4 regions of the Atlantibacter sp. MEI4A-1023 genome follow, and region 2 is predicted to be linked to each of the others. Evidence: predicted binding sites of a transcription regulator. Region 2 holds the regulator's gene; each other region holds the start of a gene.
What was found. The regulator sigma-54, encoded in region 2, starts transcription at its own class of promoters, with help from an activator protein. The targets are predictions, from matches to a motif close to GTTGGCACANNTTTCGCTNT.
Positions count from the first base shown of each region.

Region 1: the regulator sigma-54 is predicted to act here: its motif matches at 2,144-2,163, upstream of glnA (glutamate--ammonia ligase).
Region 3: the regulator sigma-54 is predicted to act here: its motif matches at 2,505-2,524, upstream of ACVV26_RS08455 (branched-chain amino acid ABC transporter substrate-binding protein).
Region 4: the regulator sigma-54 is predicted to act here: its motif matches at 1,939-1,958, upstream of hydN (electron transport protein HydN).

Region 1 is NZ_CM149568.1:4,661,349-4,665,564, reverse strand. It holds gene glnL (nitrogen regulation protein NR(II)) at 1-513, opposite strand, end outside; gene glnA (glutamate--ammonia ligase) at 657-2,066, opposite strand; gene typA (ribosome-dependent GTPase TypA) at 2,435-4,216, shown strand, end outside.
Region 2 is NZ_CM149568.1:4,124,679-4,128,894, reverse strand. It holds gene ptsN (PTS IIA-like nitrogen regulatory protein PtsN) at 61-540, opposite strand; gene hpf (ribosome hibernation promoting factor) at 624-911, opposite strand; gene rpoN (RNA polymerase factor sigma-54) at 934-2,367, opposite strand; gene lptB (LPS export ABC transporter ATP-binding protein) at 2,534-3,259, opposite strand; gene lptA (lipopolysaccharide ABC transporter substrate-binding protein LptA) at 3,266-3,826, opposite strand; gene lptC (LPS export ABC transporter periplasmic protein LptC) at 3,795-4,216, opposite strand, start outside.
Region 3 is NZ_CM149568.1:1,743,719-1,747,934, reverse strand. It holds gene livM (high-affinity branched-chain amino acid ABC transporter permease LivM) at 1-258, opposite strand, end outside; gene ACVV26_RS08460 (ABC transporter permease subunit) at 269-1,183, opposite strand; gene ACVV26_RS08455 (branched-chain amino acid ABC transporter substrate-binding protein) at 1,279-2,394, opposite strand; gene ACVV26_RS08450 (AMP nucleosidase) at 2,902-4,216, shown strand, end outside.
Region 4 is NZ_CM149568.1:1,338,847-1,343,062, reverse strand. It holds gene fdhF (formate dehydrogenase subunit alpha) at 1-1,291, opposite strand, end outside; gene hydN (electron transport protein HydN) at 1,320-1,871, opposite strand; gene focA (formate transporter FocA) at 2,294-3,148, opposite strand; gene ACVV26_RS06505 (sigma 54-interacting transcriptional regulator) at 3,416-4,216, shown strand, end outside.

The DNA of each region.
Region 1 (4,216 bases), 540 kb from region 2:
AATAACTTTGGTGTACTCCGTCAGCGACGGATCGGGAAGCGCTTTACTCAACAATTGCGCAGCGCCGCGCAAACCACCGAGCGGATTTTTAATTTCATGCGCCAGGCCGCGCACCAGGTCACGTGCGGCGATCTGCTGGGCGTGTTGTAACTGTTCCTGGCTTAAGCGACGCTGATTATCCATCGGTGCCATTTCCAGCAGGATCAGTGTGTCCGGCAGACGTTGGGCGGTCAGGGAAAGAATATGCGAGCGCCCGTCGATCACCAGCGTGACTTCGTTATCAGTAAACCCCTGGCCTGCGTTGAGGCTCTCCTGCATCAGCGCAATATTGAGCGAAAAATAGCTCAGCAGTTCCGGCAGCGGTGTGCCGTACAGTTTGCGCGAGCTTTGGGCAAGCAGTTGCTGGGCGGCAGGGTTGGCGTAATGGACCGCCAGTTCGTCATCCACCAGCAAAATGCTGTTAATCAAAGAATTGAGGATCTGCCCAGCATCGGGCAGCATGCCTGTAGCCATTCAGCAGTCTCCGGAAGGTTGCACCAATTTAGTGCATTATAGCGTTAGACAGGCAAAAAGCCTCTGGAATCAGCTTATTGGTGGAGAAAAAAGCCCATCCGAAGATGGGCTAAAATTCCACGGCAACATTAACGACTACAAAATTAAACGCTGTAGTACAGCTCAAACTCTACCGGGTGCGGAGTCATGCGCACGCGGTCATCTTCTTCACGACGCAGGGCGATGTAAGCATCGATAGCTTCGTCGGTGAACACGCCACCGGCAGTCAGGAACTCACGGTCCAGATCCAGCTCGTTCAGTGCTTCTTCCAGAGAGCCTGCAACCTGCGGGATTTCTTTCGCTTCTTCCGGCGGCAGGTCATACAGGTTTTTATCCATGGCTTCGCCCGGATGGATTTTGTTCTTGATACCGTCAAGGCCAGCCATCAGCAGCGCGGCGAAGCACAGGTACGGGTTAGCTGCCGGGTCCGGGAAACGCACTTCGATACGACGCGCTTTCGGAGAAGCAACCACCGGAATACGGATGGAAGCGGAACGGTTACGGGCAGAGTAAGCCAGCATGACCGGTGCTTCGTAACCCGGGACCAGACGCTTGTACGAGTTGGTAGTCGGGTTAGACAGGGCGTTGATCGCTTTAGCGTGTTTGATTACGCCGCCGATGTAGTACAGCGCCTGCTCAGACAGACCCGCATATTTGTCGCCAGAGAACAGGTTAGTGCCGTTCTTGGACAGGGACATGTGGCAGTGCATACCGGAGCCGTTATCACCGAACATCGGTTTTGGCATAAAGGTCGCAGTTTTGCCGAAGCGGTGCGCTACGTTGTGCACCACATATTTGTAGATCTGAATTTCGTCTGCTTTTTTGGTCATGGTGTTGAAACGGGTAGCCACTTCGTTCTGACCCGCCGTCGCCACTTCGTGGTGGTGAGCTTCAACAACCAGGCCCATTTCTTCCATGGTCAGACACATAACAGAACGGATGTCCTGTGCAGAGTCGACTGGCGGAACCGGGAAGTAACCCCCTTTCACGCCCGGACGGTGGCCTTTGTTGCCGCCTTCGTATTTGGTCGAGGAGTTCCATGCGCCTTCGATATCGTCGATAGCCACATGGGAACCAGAAATGGTGCTGCCGAAACGGATGTCGTCGAACAGGAAGAATTCCGGCTCTGGCCCGAACAGCACAGTATCCGCGATACCGGTAGAACGCAGGTACTCTTCAGCGCGCTTGGCGATGGAACGCGGGTCACGGTCGTAGCCCTGCATGGTGCCCGGCTCAAGAATATCGCAACGGATGATCAGCGTGGGTTCTTCGTAGAACGGGTCCAGCACTGCGGTGGATGCGTCAGGCATCAGCACCATGTCGGATTCGTTGATGCCTTTCCAGCCACCAATCGAGGAGCCATCAAACATTTTGCCTTCTTCGAAGAAGTCAGCATTTACCTGATGGGAAGGGATTGTGACGTGCTGCTCTTTACCTTTGGTATCAGTGAAGCGCAGATCAACAAACTTCACTTCATGTTCGTTCAGCATCGTCAGAATGTGTTCGGCGGACATACTTACTCTCCCGGATTGGTCATCGTCGTCGTGGAATGGCACTGCTCAATAGTTGGTGTTTTCACCCTGATTTAGATAAAGCGAAATCTGTGCCAACTTTCAAATTACCCTAAAAAGGCGCTATTATGCGCACCATAGTGCAAAAGGGCTGCACCAGGATGGATACCTTGCACCAATATAGTGCTCATGTGTGAATATTGAGCACCATATTGGTGCAATTTTCGTTGGGCGCTCTCTTTTTGGCTTCGTGAAACCGATCACAATCCCTTACTGTTTATATTGTTTGTAAAGGTTCTTTGTGATCCTGTTTAGTCCTTCGATTAATACGTGTACAATAACGCGCTATTTCTAATGCCTGAGGCAAAGTTGTGATCGAAAATCTGCGTAACATCGCCATCATTGCGCACGTTGACCATGGGAAAACGACCCTGGTTGACAAGCTGCTGCAGCAATCCGGTACGTTCAGCGAACGTGCTGAGACCACAGAACGTGTGATGGACTCCAACGATTTGGAGAAAGAGCGTGGGATTACCATCCTCGCTAAAAACACCGCTATCAAATGGAATGACTACCGTATCAACATCGTTGATACCCCAGGGCACGCCGACTTCGGTGGAGAAGTTGAACGTGTTATGTCCATGGTGGACTCAGTACTGCTGGTTGTGGATGCAATGGATGGCCCAATGCCGCAGACCCGCTTCGTAACCAAAAAAGCGTTTGCTCATGGTTTGAAGCCTATTGTTGTTATCAACAAAGTTGACCGTCCTGGCGCGCGTCCGGACTGGGTTGTTGACCAGGTATTCGACCTGTTCGTAAACCTCGACGCGACTGACGAGCAACTGGACTTCCCAATTATTTATGCTTCTGCGCTGATGGGTATCGCAGGCAACGATCACACCGACATGGCGGAAGATATGACTCCGCTGTATCAGGCGATTGTTGATCACGTACCGGCGCCGAACGTTGACCTCGACGGTCCGTTCCAGATGCAGATCTCCCAGCTCGATTACAACAACTACGTTGGCGTTATCGGCATCGGTCGCATCAAGCGCGGTAAAGTGAAGCCTAACCAGCAGATCACCCTGATCGACAGCGAAGGCAAAACCCGTAACGGTAAAGTCGGTAAAGTACTGACCCACCTCGGTCTGGAGCGTATTGAATCCACCGAAGCGGAAGCAGGCGATATCATTGCGATCACCGGTCTGGGCGAACTGAACATCTCCGACACGCTGTGCGATCCGCAAAACGTGGAAGCGCTGCCGGCCCTGTCTGTTGACGAGCCGACCGTTACCATGTTCTTCAACGTCAACACCTCACCGTTCTGCGGTAAAGAAGGTAAGTTCGTGACCTCTCGTCAGATCCTTGAGCGTCTGAACAAAGAGCTGGTGCACAACGTGGCGCTGCGCGTTGAAGAAACGGAAGACTCTGATGCGTTCCGCGTATCGGGTCGTGGCGAGCTTCACCTGTCGGTGCTGATCGAAAACATGCGTCGTGAAGGCTTCGAATTGGCTGTGTCCCGTCCGAAAGTTATCAACCGCGTGATTGACGGCCGTATGCAGGAACCGTTCGAAAACGTCACCCTGGATATCGAAGAACAGCACCAGGGCGCGGTTATGCAAGCCATGGGCGAGCGTAAAGGCGACGTGAAAGACATGATCCCTGACGGCAAAGGTCGTATTCGTCTGGATTACCTGATCCCGGCGCGTGGCCTGATCGGTTTCCGTACCGAGTTCATGACCATGACTTCCGGTACCGGTCTGCTGTACTCCACCTTCAGCCACTACGATGACGTGCGTCCGGGCGAAATCGGCCAGCGTAATAACGGCGTGCTGATCTCCAACGGCCAGGGCAAAGCGGTTGCGTTTGCGCTGTTCGGTTTGCAGGATCGCGGTAAGCTGTTCCTGGGTCACGGTGCAGAAGTGTACGAAGGCCAGATCATCGGTATTCACAGCCGTTCTAACGACCTGACCGTTAACTGCCTGACCGGTAAGAAACTGACCAACATGCGTGCGTCCGGTACCGACGAAGCCACGGTTCTGGTTCCGCCGATCAAAATGTCTCTGGAGCAGGCGCTTGAGTTTATCGATGATGACGAACTGGTCGAAGTGACCCCGACGTCCATCCGTATTCGTAAACGTCACCTGACCGAG
Region 2 (4,216 bases):
CTCGATTTCTCCCACACGGCGGGCTGCTTCGGTACAGCCAGGGTGACTTCCTCCACCCGATTATTCACTTTGGTTTTCATTGCTGCCTTCAGTAATGATCTGATACAGCTCTTCGTCGCTTTGCGCGGCACGCAGGCGGCGGCAAATCGTTTTGTCCGCCAGACGCTTCGCCACTAATGACAGGGTATGCAAATGCGTTTTGGTTTGATCTGCCGGGACCAGTAAGGCAAACAGCAGATCTACGGGTTGGTTATCAATGGCATCGAATGCAATAGGCGTCTCAAGCTGTACAAACACGCCTACGGCGCGCAAGGTATCTTCTTCCAGTTTGCCGTGTGGAATGGCAATGCCGTTGCCGATACCGGTACTGCCCATACGTTCGCGGGTCAGGATCGCTTCAAATACCACTTGTGGCGGCAGGCTTAACTGTTTTGCGGCCAGTTCGCTGACGATTTCCAGAGCGCGTTTTTTGCTCTGGCAGTGAACACCGCTGCGGGTACATTCCTGGTTAAGGACACTGCTCAAATCATAAGTCATCATATTTTCACCTAAGCATTCTCAATGCCAACGGCTCGTCGTCAGTGACCACGAGCCGTTGAAACACCAGGTAAACGCCCGGACTCTTAATGTTGTTTTAGTTTATCTTTATGTTTAGTCAATTGACGCGCCAGTTTATCAATAAGCCCGTCGATGGCTGCATACATGTCTTGCCCTTCCGCACTGGCATGAATCTCCCCACCGTTCACATGCAGAGTCGCATCCGAAATGTGAGTGACCTTCTCCACTTTCAGCACAATATAGACCTGGTTTATCCTTTCAAAATACTGCTCCAGCTTGGCGAACTTCGTGTTCAAAAACTCGCGCAAAGATTCAGTGATTTCGACGTTATGTCCTGTGATGTTGAGCTGCATAGTGTCTTCCTTATCGGTTATATCAGACCAGTTGTTTACGCTGGTTTGACGGCGGAATGGACAGAGACTCTCGATATTTGGCGACGGTACGGCGTGCCACCATGATACCTTGTTCAGACAGCATGGAGGTCAGTTTACTGTCGCTCAGGGGTTTTGCCGGATTCTCGCCGGCAATTAATTTCTTCACCAGAGCCCGAATAGCGGTGGAGGAGGCTTCGCCGCCGCCTTCAGTATTCACGTGGCTGGAGAAGAAATACTTCAGTTCAAAAATGCCGCGCGGGCTATGCAAATATTTTTGGGTCGTGACGCGCGAAATCGTCGATTCGTGCATTTCGACGGCCTGGGCGATATCTGCCAGCACCATCGGTTTCATATGTTCTTCACCCTGTTCAAAAAACGCCTGCTGCTGTTCTACAATGCAGCGGCTAACACGTAACAGGGTGTCGTTGCGGCTTTCCAGGCTCTTAATCAACCAGCGTGCTTCCTGAAGGTTGCTGCGGATAAACTGGCCATCGGCGTCGTTGCGGGCGCTACTGCCCATCGAGGCATAATGTTGATTGATCTTTAAACGCGGAATACTGTCGGCATTGAGTTCTACCGTCCAGACGCCGTTGTGTTTGCGCACCAGCACATCCGGGATGACATATTCCGGCTCGCTGGTTTGAATCGACTGGCCCGGTCTGGGGTCGAGGGACTGGATAAAATTGACCGCCTCTTTGAGGATGTCTTCTTTGAGCCGCGTCACGCGCATTAGCGTGCGGAAATCGTGATTCGCCAGCAGATCGAGATGCTCACTGACGATCAGCCGCGACTCTTCCAGCCAGGGGGTGTCTTTGGCATATTGCGAAAGCTGGATCAACAGGCAATCGCGCAAATCCCGGGCGGCGACGCCGACAGGATCAAAACGCTGGATGCGCTTCAGTACGGCTTCGACTTCTTCAATATCCGTTTCGTCATCCCCGACGCTTTCCAGAATATCTTCCAGCGACACGGTGAGATAGCCGGTGTCGTCCACGGCATCGACGATAGACGTGGCAATTGCGCGGTCGGTATCGGAAAAGGGGGTCAGTTCAACCTGCCACATCAGGTAATCCTGGAGTGACTGGGTGGTTTCGCCCTGATAGATAGGCAGTTCATCATCCTGATAATCCACCCCGTTACCCGAAGGCGTTCCAGCGGTGTAGATTTCGTCCCAACTGGCGTCTAACGGCAGTTCGTCCGGCATCTCTTTTTGTTCAAGAGCGTCGGCGGTGTCCAGCGTTTCAGTATCACGGGCTTCCTGAGTGTCTATCTCATCATGAAAGTCGGTTTGCTCCAGCAACGGATTGCTGTCCAGCGCCTGTTGCAGCTCCTGCTGGAGTTCTAACGTAGACAGCTGCAACAAGCGGATCGCCTGTTGCAGTTGCGGCGTCATGGCAAGCTGTTGGCTTAGCCTCAGTTGCAAACCTTGCTTCATATTCAGAGCAACATTCCTCAGGTTTATACCCTAACTGTACAACCTCTCTGGCATCGAAGGCCGATGCAGGGAAGCGGCAAGGGGTACTTACGTCAATTATACCTGCACAGGCAGATTCTGAAGCTTCGTCAGGGAGCTTCAACCCTCTGTGATTTGCTCTACCGTATCAGAGTCTGAACTCTTCCCCAAGATACACACGTTTAACCTGTTCGTCTTGCAGGATTTGGTCAGGCGTACCGTGCGCAATCAGGTTGCCCTGGCTCACGATATAAGCGCGCTCGCAGACCGCCAGCGTTTCGCGGACGTTGTGGTCAGTGATCAGTACGCCGAGGCCGCTGTCGCGCAGATGCTCAATAATACGTTTAATATCAATTACCGAGATGGGATCTACCCCAGCAAACGGCTCATCGAGCAGAATAAATTTGGGATTCGCCGCCAGCGCACGGGCAATTTCAACGCGGCGACGTTCACCGCCGGACAGCGACTGGCCGAGGCTATTACGCAAGTGGTCGATGTGGAACTCTTCCATCAGCTCGACGGCGCGGTCTTCACGCTGTTCGCTGGTGAGATCGTCACGGATCTGCAACACCGCCATCAGGTTGTCATAAACGCTCAGGCGGCGAAAAATCGACGCTTCCTGCGGGAGGTAACCAATACCGCGACGGGCGCGGGCATGCAAAGGCAGCAGGCTGATGTCTTCATCATCAATGATGATATTCCCGGCATCGCGCGGGACAATTCCCACCACCATATAGAACGTCGTGGTCTTGCCCGCACCGTTCGGGCCGAGCAGACCCACGATTTCACCTGAATTCACCGTCAGGCTGACATCCTCGACGACGCGGCGGCCTTTATAGGCTTTGGCGAGGTTTTTCGCTGTTAATGTTGCCATAAAAAATTAGTTACTCTTGTTGGGCGCTGGCGCATTGGCGGCGGGTTTGTTCTTGTCCTGCAACTGCGACGGCACCAGCACGGTCGTCACGCGTTTGCCCTTATCGCTAAACGCCTGCATCTTCTGCTCTTTGACCAGGTAGGTGATTTTGTCGCCCTTGATGTTGCTGTCCAACTGCTCAAGGAAGGCATTGCCGGTCAGGGTCACAAAGTCATTCTGCAGTTCATAATGCATGGTATCGGCACGGCCTTTAACCGGTTTGCCGTTGTCCTGCATCTGGAAAAAGGTGGCGGGTTTACCGTAGCCGTCGATCACCTCTTTGCCGCTCTCGCCGCCCGGACGGGTGACAACCACTTTGTCGGCATTGATTTTGATCGTGCCCTGGGTCACCACGACGTTACCGGTGAAGGTCACGACGTTGCCCTGCATATCCAGCGACTGTTGATCGGATTCGATATGAATCGGCTGATCGGTATCACCGGTCAGCGCCAGCGCTGGAAAAGCCGCCGCCAGCAACGCACCGGATAAGGCAAGGTTAAGGCTGAGTTTGTTTATTTGGAATTTCATAGGACGTTCTAACCTTTTCAATCAGCTCGGCAGTTTTGCTGCGTAAGTTTCCGCGCATTTTTAGGCCGCTGGAGTTAAAGCTGGTGCCGTATAACGTCACCAGATCGTCTGACGCCACATCCTGCGTCAGTAGATTGATCTGCGCGTTATCGGTAGTAATTTTGCGTAATTGCGCTTCAGGGGTCAGCGCGTCAACAACGACATTGCCATACAGATACAGCATCCTGTCATTAGTCAGTTTGGCTTTATCTGACGTGATTGACCAGGTAGGAACTTTGTTGGCATCCAGCATGATCATGACAGGTTTCGTAAACCACGACACGCCACTATCAGAAAAGTATTCAACGTGTTGCGCTTCCAACTGGTAATTTAGCGCCCCTTCAGGACTAT
Region 3 (4,216 bases), 2.3 Mb from region 2:
GCCATCGTCCGCGCTTTCAAACTTGCGCACCAGTTTACGTCCCCGCGAGGTTTGCAGCGCCAGGCTGAGGATAAAGCGTCCCGCCATGACAGCCGCCACCAGCAACGCCACGCGATCCGGCGACAGCGTATAGCTGTAGCCGCGCAGCACAACCCCGACAATCGGCCCAAATACCACCAGCGCGCACAGCCCGGCCAGCACCGTGTCCATCAGGCATTTTTTAATATCGATTCCTGGCTTCAATGCCGCATCTGTCATCGTTTACCCCTTAAACCTTCGCGACCACGGGACGGCCCAACAACCCTTGCGGACGGAAAATCAGGATCACCACCAGCAGGGAAAACGAAAACACGTCTTTGTAATCGGAGTTCACCAGCCCGGCAAACTGCGCTTCGGCGACGCCCAACAGCAGGCCGCCGAGCATCGCGCCGGGCAGCGAGCCAATCCCGCCCAGCACCGCGGCGGTAAAGGCTTTAATGCCGATGATAAAACCGGCGTAGAAATCAAAGGTGCCGTAGTTCATGGTGACCAGGACGCCGGCCAGCCCGGCCATCGACGCGCCAATCACAAACACCAGCGAGATCACCCGGTTGGTATTGATGCCGAGGATTGACGCCATCCGCCGGTCCTGCTGGGTGGCGCGGCAAATCCGTCCCAGCCGGGTAAACTGGATGATCCACGTCAGCACTCCCATCCCCGCCACCGCCGCCACCAGGATAAAGATTTTGGTCAGGGTGATTTGCACCACGCCATCGTCAACGTGAAAGCGCAGCACGCCGCTCAACAATGTCGGAATGCCCTGCTGATTCGGCCCCTGGCTTAGCTGGACGTAGTTTTGCAGAATTAACGACATGCCGATGGCGGAAATCAGCGGCGCCAGCCGGGTGGAGTTGCGCAGTGGCCGGTAGGCAATTCGCTCAATCGCCCAGCCATATACGGCGGTAACGGCGACGGTGAAAATCAGCGTGCCGAAAATCAGCAACGGGAAGGACTGAATGCCGAAGCTGGCGAGCAGCGCCAGCCCAATAGCGCAGAGGTAAGCCGAGATCATATAGACTTCGCCGTGGGCGAAATTGATCATTCCGATAATGCCGTACACCATGGTGTAGCCGATGGCGATCAAACCGTAGACAGCGCCTAACGTCAGCCCGTTGATCAGCTGTTGAAGAAAAAATGCATCCATATCAACACTCTCGCCAGTGAGAAGGCTGCCCGTTAGCCGGGCAGCTTTCAGTGTCGCGGCGTTTTACCTGGCGGCAAAACGGACGGGGCAGCAAATTACAGCTGTTTGTATTTGCCTTTGTCATCCCACTGATAAACCACATAGTCCGAGACTTTCAGGTCGCCCTTGCCGTCCCAGGATTTGGGGCCCATCACCGTGTCCACGGTATTGGATTTCAACCATTCGCTGGCTTTTTCGTTGTCTTTCCCGGCACCGTTATAGGCAGCGGCAATGGCCTGGATCGAGGCGTAGGCGTACAGGGTGTAGCCTTCCGGTTCAAAACCGCTGGCACGGAATTTTTCGATGACGGTTTTACCCGCCGGGATAGTGCGCGGATCGTTGCCGAAGGTCATCAGCACGCCGTTGGTAAACTGCGGGCCGCCCGCTGCGGTCACCATCTCTTCAGTCACTACGCAGTCGCCGGAGAAGAATTTCGCCTGAACGCCCTGCTCGCGCATCTGGCGTACCAGCGGGCCGGCTTCCGGGTGACAGCCGCCGAAGTAGACCACGTCGGGTTTCAGCGAGCCGATTTTGGTCACCAGCGCGTTAAAGTCTTTTTCCCCGCGGGACAGCCCTTCATACAGCACCTCTTTGGTCCCGCGTTTTGCCAGCGCCGCTTTGGTGGCATCGGCAAGGCCCTGTCCATAGGTGTCTTTATCGTGAATGATAGCGATTTTCGTCGCTTTCAGGGTGTCCAGCATGTAGTTGGCCGCCACCACGCCCTGCTGGTCGTCGCGCCCGCACATGCGGAACATGCCCTTCATGCCGCGCTCGGTCACCTGCGGGTTGGTGGAGCCCGGCGTGATGGTCAGCACGCCCGCTTCGTCATACACTTCGGACGCGGGCATGGTGGAAGAAGAACAGAAGTGACCGACCACCGCCGAGACTTTGGATTCATCTACCATGCGGTTGGCTACCGCTACCGCCTGTTTAGGCTCACAGGCGTCATCCCCCTGCACCAGCACGATTTTTTCACCTTTGATGCCGCCAGCGGCGTTGATATCTTCCGCCGCCTGGGTCGCGCCCTTCCAGTATTGCGCCCCGTAAGTGGCGTTCGGGCCGGTAAAAGGCCCCGCCACGCCGATTTTGATATCCGCCTGGGCATAAAACGCCGTGGTTAAGCAACCGACGATGGCAACATGCAGCGGTAATTGTTTTATTTTCAAAGACATTCGGATATTCCTCGCACTGTTCAGACACGGCGCCAACGCTGGCGCGGGAAAAATCACTGACTTCGTCAATACACTGGCTTTCGAGCGGGCCGCGAGCGGCTGGTAAGGGTTAAGCAAAAACTTCGCCAGGCAGAAATAAATCGCGAAATTTATTCTGCCGACGCCTCGCCATTCGACAACGCCAGGCGGCGTCAATCAGGCCGGTTGATTAACAATCAAAGAGATGAGTTTGCCATCACGTGGCTGGCTGGGATGCGCGGTTTCCGGACCGTCCAGAATCTTAAACATAGCCGCACGCCCGTCAGGCTGCGCACCTCGCTGGTGCAAATTTGCGGTGAAGATCACCAGTCCGATGCGGATTGTTGAACATTAACAGTCGGTTCAGGGTAGCAATCATTCAGACGGTTGAGTTTTGTCGAGGTTGCTATTCAACACACGACTGTATTACTCCTGTGACATACTATCTGTAATGTTGCACCCGACAGCTTGCCGGGATAAGGAGAGAAGATGAACCAAGCCGTAGTAAGCCTGACGCCAGAACAGGCGCTGGATCAACTGGAAGCCCTTTACGACCAGGCGGTGAACGCCCTGCGCGACGCCATCAGCCTGTACATTTCAGACGGACAATTGCCGGATACCGCCCGCCGCGCCAGCGGGCTGTTTGTCTATCCGCAGCTGCAGGTCAGCTGGGACGGCACTGCGGTTAATCCGAAAAAAACCCGTGCCTACGCCCGGTTTACCCATCCTGGCTGTTACACCACGACCATTACCCGCCCGGCGCTGTTTCGCGCCTATCTGGCGGAGCAACTGGAGCTTCTGTATCACGACTACGGCGCGATCATCGAAGTGTCGCCGTCGCCGCATGAGATCCCCTACCCGTATGTGATTGACGGTTCGGCGCTAACGCTGGATCGCTCCATGAGCGCCGGTCTGGCGCGCCACTTCCCAACCACCGAACTGGCGCAAATCGGCGATGAAACCGCTGATGGCATTTTCCACCCCACCGAGTTTTACCCGCTGTCGCATTTTGACGCGCGCCGGGTCGATTTCTCGCTGGCGCGGCTGCGCCACTACACCGGTACGCCGGTGGAGCACTTTCAGCCGTTTGTGCTGTTCACTAACTACACCCGCTATGTGGATGAGTTTGTGCGCTGGGGTTGCAGCCAGATCCTCGACCCGGACAGCCCCTATATCGCGCTCTCCTGCGCGGGCGGCATCTGGATCACCGCCGATACCGAAGCGCCTGAAGAGGCGATTTCCGATCTGGCCTGGAAAAAACACCAGATGCCCGCCTGGCATTTGATTACCCAGGACGGTCAGGGGATTACGCTGGTGAACATCGGCGTTGGGCCGTCCAATGCCAAAACCATCTGCGATCATCTGGCGGTACTGCGCCCCGATGTCTGGATGATGATCGGCCACTGCGGCGGGCTGCGTGAAAGCCAGGCGATTGGCGATTACGTGCTGGCACACGCCTATCTGCGCGATGACCATGTACTGGACGCGGTGCTGCCGCCGGACATCCCGATCCCGAGCATTGCCGAAGTGCAGCGCGCGTTGTACGACGCCACTAAACAGGTGAGCGGGATGCCGGGTGAAGAAGTCAAACAGCGGCTGCGTACCGGCACAGTGGTCACCACCGACGACCGCAACTGGGAACTGCGCTACAGCGCCTCGGCCCTGCGCTTTAACTTAAGCCGCGCCGTGGCGATTGATATGGAAAGCGCCACCATCGCCGCCCAGGGGTATCGATTCCGGGTGCCCTACGGCACGCTACTGTGCGTTTCGGATAAACCCCTGCATGGCGAAATCAAGCTGCCTG
Region 4 (4,216 bases), 1.9 Mb from region 2:
CCTGCACCACGACGAATTCCAGGGCATCAAACCCACGGCGCACCAGCCCTAAATCGGCTTCGGTCTGAAGCGGATCTTCCCCCATGATGTAATAGGCTTTGACCTTACCTTCCATCGCCAGGTGCGGCACTTCGGTGATGCGATAGCCCGGTTCAGGATCGAGGGTCTGCGGATCGATACGCCAGGCTTTGGCGAATTTCTCCCGCACCGCCGGATCGCTTACCGACTGATAGCCAGGGAACAGATCCGGCAACGCGCCCATATCACAGGCACCCTGCACGTTGTTCTGCCCCCTCACCGGGCCGACGCCCACGTTCGGGCGGCCCAGATTGCCGGTGAGCAGCGCCAAGCCTGAGAGCCCTTTCACCACGTCAACCGCCTGACCAAACTGCGTCACGCCCATGCCCCACATAATGGTGGCGGACGGCGCAGCGGCGTAGGCGCGCATTGCCTGGCGGATTTCCTGTGCCGGGACGCCCACCAGATCCTCCACCGCTTCCGGGCTGTAATCCGCCACAATACTGCGGTACGCCTCAAAGCCTTCGGTGAAGTTGGCAACGTAAGCTTTATCGTAGAGATCTTCTTCGATCAATACGTGGGCGAAGGCATTAACCAGCGCCATGTTGCTGCCGTTTTTCATTTGCAGATGCTGATCGGCGATACGCGCGGTTTCGATTTTACGCGGGTCGCAGACAATGATTTTCGCGCCCTTCTCTTTGGCTTTCACCACGCGCCTGGCCACAATGGGATGCGAGTCGGCGCAGTTGTAGCCGAATACCAACAAGCACGCTGAATTTTCGATATCAGATATTGAGTTACTCATCGCGCCGTTGCCGAGGGTCTGGCGCAACCCCGCTACGGACGGGCCGTGGCATACCCTGGCGCAACAGTCGATGTTGTTGTTGCCAATCACCCCGCGGGCGAATTTCTGCATCACATAGTTGGTTTCATTTCCGGTGCCGCGCGACGATCCGGTTAGCATGATCGATTTCGGGCCGTATTTGGCCTTGATCGCCTGCAAGCGGGACGCGGTAAAGCGGATCGCCTCCTCCCAGGAGACCACTTCAAATGGCCCTCCTTTCCGGCGACGAATCATCGGTTCCTGAAGGCGTGGCGTTAGCAACCGGGTGTCGTTAAGAAAATCCCAACCGTAATAGCCTTTAAGGCAGAGTTCGTTCTGGTTGGTAACACCGTTTGCCGCTTCAGCGCGGACAATTTTGCCGTTTTCCACACACAAATTGAGTTTGCACCCTGCACCGCAGTACGGGCACACAGAAATGATTTTTTCCATTGCGTAACCTTTTCCCCTGACCAGGGAGTCAAAAGTTTAAGAAGGATCCTGAGACTGACATATCGAGCGCCGCGCGACGGCGTTTTTCCTGCACCATATTTTCGATGGCATTTCTGTCCATCACCACCAGCGCTTTCGTCGGGCACACCTCAACACAGGCGGGACCGATATCGCGGGTATGGCACAAATCACATTTATTGGCCTGGGCGCGGGTATTCAGGCCGCTGCTTAACGCGCGGTCATCGTTGACCATAACCTTTGTCACGACTTCCATGGTGCCGTAAGGGCACGCCACCACACAGGTTTTACAGCCAATACATTTTTGTTGATCGACATAAATGAAGTCGTTCCTGCGCGTAATGGCGGCATTGGGGCACACCGTCGCACAAGGGGCGTCTTCACACTGGCGGCAGATCACCGCCGTACTGACGCTAAAGCCTTTCACCACATGGATACGTGGCGAAAACTGATACTGCGTTATCTGCGCGATATCGCCGTCTCCGTGCGCCATTACACAGGCAATTTCACACGTCCGGCAGCCAATACATTTATTGGGATCCGCAAAGATGAACCGGTTCATCAGCTCACTCCTGAGTCTTCGTTATTGTTAACCGGGCAAAGCCGGTCACTCACATTGCGAAGTAGATTTAGCAAACAACGTGCCAGAATGGGGTTATAGTCACCTTCCTTTTAAATCAACAGGTTATTTAAAAATTGATGTCGCGGCATCGTCTCAAAACGGGTTTTCGGCAGAAATGTCGAACATATTTCTCAATAAAACGCCTGACAGCCGCGCGCAGTTGACCATCGGAAAAGCGGATCCCGATAATCTTCCCGCGAGGATGCCAGGACAGATATTTATGGCTTATCGAATAGATGAATTTTGCAGTCGATCACAAAAGCCAGGTTAATCACTGGGTGAAATAATCGAAATATATTCTTTGCGACAAAACTGCTGATATTTCAAACGACACTTTTGTCTGCACACGCTCGAAATTTTATTTAATGCCGTTGATTGGCTGGGTTAAGATAAATTATCCAGTAGGTAATCCCCACTAAAATGCCGCCGCCAATAATATTACCCATCGTCACCGGTATTAAATTATTAATGATAAAATCATGAATAGTTAAGGCTGGAAATTGATCGGCGTTCATGCCAATTGAATGCCAGAAGGCATCAGGGGCGAAATAGCGAATAACAATACCCATAGGGATCAGGAACAGATTGGCAATGCTGTGCTCAAATCCACTGGCAACAAACATGGCGACAGGAAATAACATTGCTACAACTTTATCCGTCAGCGAGTGGCCGGAATAACTCATCCATACCGCAAGGCAAACCATCAAATTACACAGTGTCCCCAGGCAAACCGCTTCGATAAACGTATGGTGCAATTTGTGGTCCGCCGTGCTGAGTACGCTTAACCCCCACTGCCCGCCGATGGCCATGTGCTGCCCGGCGCCCCAGATCAGCGCCACCAGGAACAGTGCGCCCGCCATGTTACCGAGATAAACCACTATCCAGTTTACAATCAGTTGCCGCCAGCTTATCAGCCCGCTCGCTTTGGCGACCACGGTTAATACCGTTGAAGTAAACAGGTCGGCGCCGCAAATCACCACCAGAATTAATCCCATGGCGAAACATAACCCCCCTGCTAATTTGGTTAATCCGTTCGCCGGGCTCGCGGTAATTACTGTAATATAAAAAACAAATGCCAGACCGATGAAAACGCCAGCGGTTACCGCCAAAAAAAATGATAAAGATTTCTTTTTTGTCGCTTTATAGCAACCAGCCTGTTCAGCTACTTTCGCCATTTCCGCTGGCAAACGTAAATCGAAAAAATTATTGTCGCTCATGTTGATCACCATCAAATCAGATTAAAAATAGAGACAGCATCAGACTCTTCTTATGCATAATCTGTACCACTCGCTTTTTAGGGAGTTGGAGTTTTGAACTGGTTAGCAAATGAGTGTAAAAACAAAGCAAATGAGAACAGTTATCAACGTAACTGAAGAATAACCTGACATGGCACATTCAAAACAATTAGTCATGAAGGTATAATTTTTTAACGGTGAAATTTATAGGGCTTATTTTCACCTGACACCAGGGTGATAAATGTGACAATGGCTTCTGACAACGTGACGACATCTTCTTCAGTGCAAGAAAATATTCTGCGGATCTCGCAAGCACTTTATATGCAAAGCGATATTCCCGGTCTGCTGCACACGCTGATCCGCCACCCGGCGTTGCCGTACCTTCCTGCGGCGCTGGAACTGCGGTTGCCGCACGTTCGCTGGCACTGCAGCGCGGATGGCAACGTCGCAAAGCAGGATAATCTGTTTTCTACTGTCCAGGATGAGCCAAAAGACGCTGTGATTCAAAATCTTACCGTTAACGGCAATGTGCTGGGACGGTTGCTGTTTATTCCTTCGGCGCAAAAACCCTTCACCGATAGCGCGAAGCTGTGGTTCAGCCAGCTTTGTACGCCCGTCGCCGCTCTGTTGCAGCATTTCCTGACCCAGGAAGCGTTGCAGAATGAATGCCGACAACTGCGTGACGAGCGCGATCACTTTCGCATTCTGGTGGACACCACCAACTCGGTGATCTCGCATCTCGATATGCATGCGCTGGTGTCGGAAGTCTCAAAGGAAATTCATCGTTTTTTCGGTATTGATTATATCGGCATGGCGCTGCTGGATGCCGATTCGCGCCATGCCCGTTTCGATCTCTATTCTACCTGGTATGCCCCCGGCGCACCGCTGGTCTGCGAACGTGAGTACATCGCCATGCAGGATACGCTGCTGGCCCAGAGCGGCGCGCAGCCGCAACTTTGCGTAATGCAGCTTAATAACGAAGATGAAAAGGTCCGTGAAGACGGCCTGCTTACCCGCGCCACCCGCAACGGGCTAAATAATGTCTGCCTG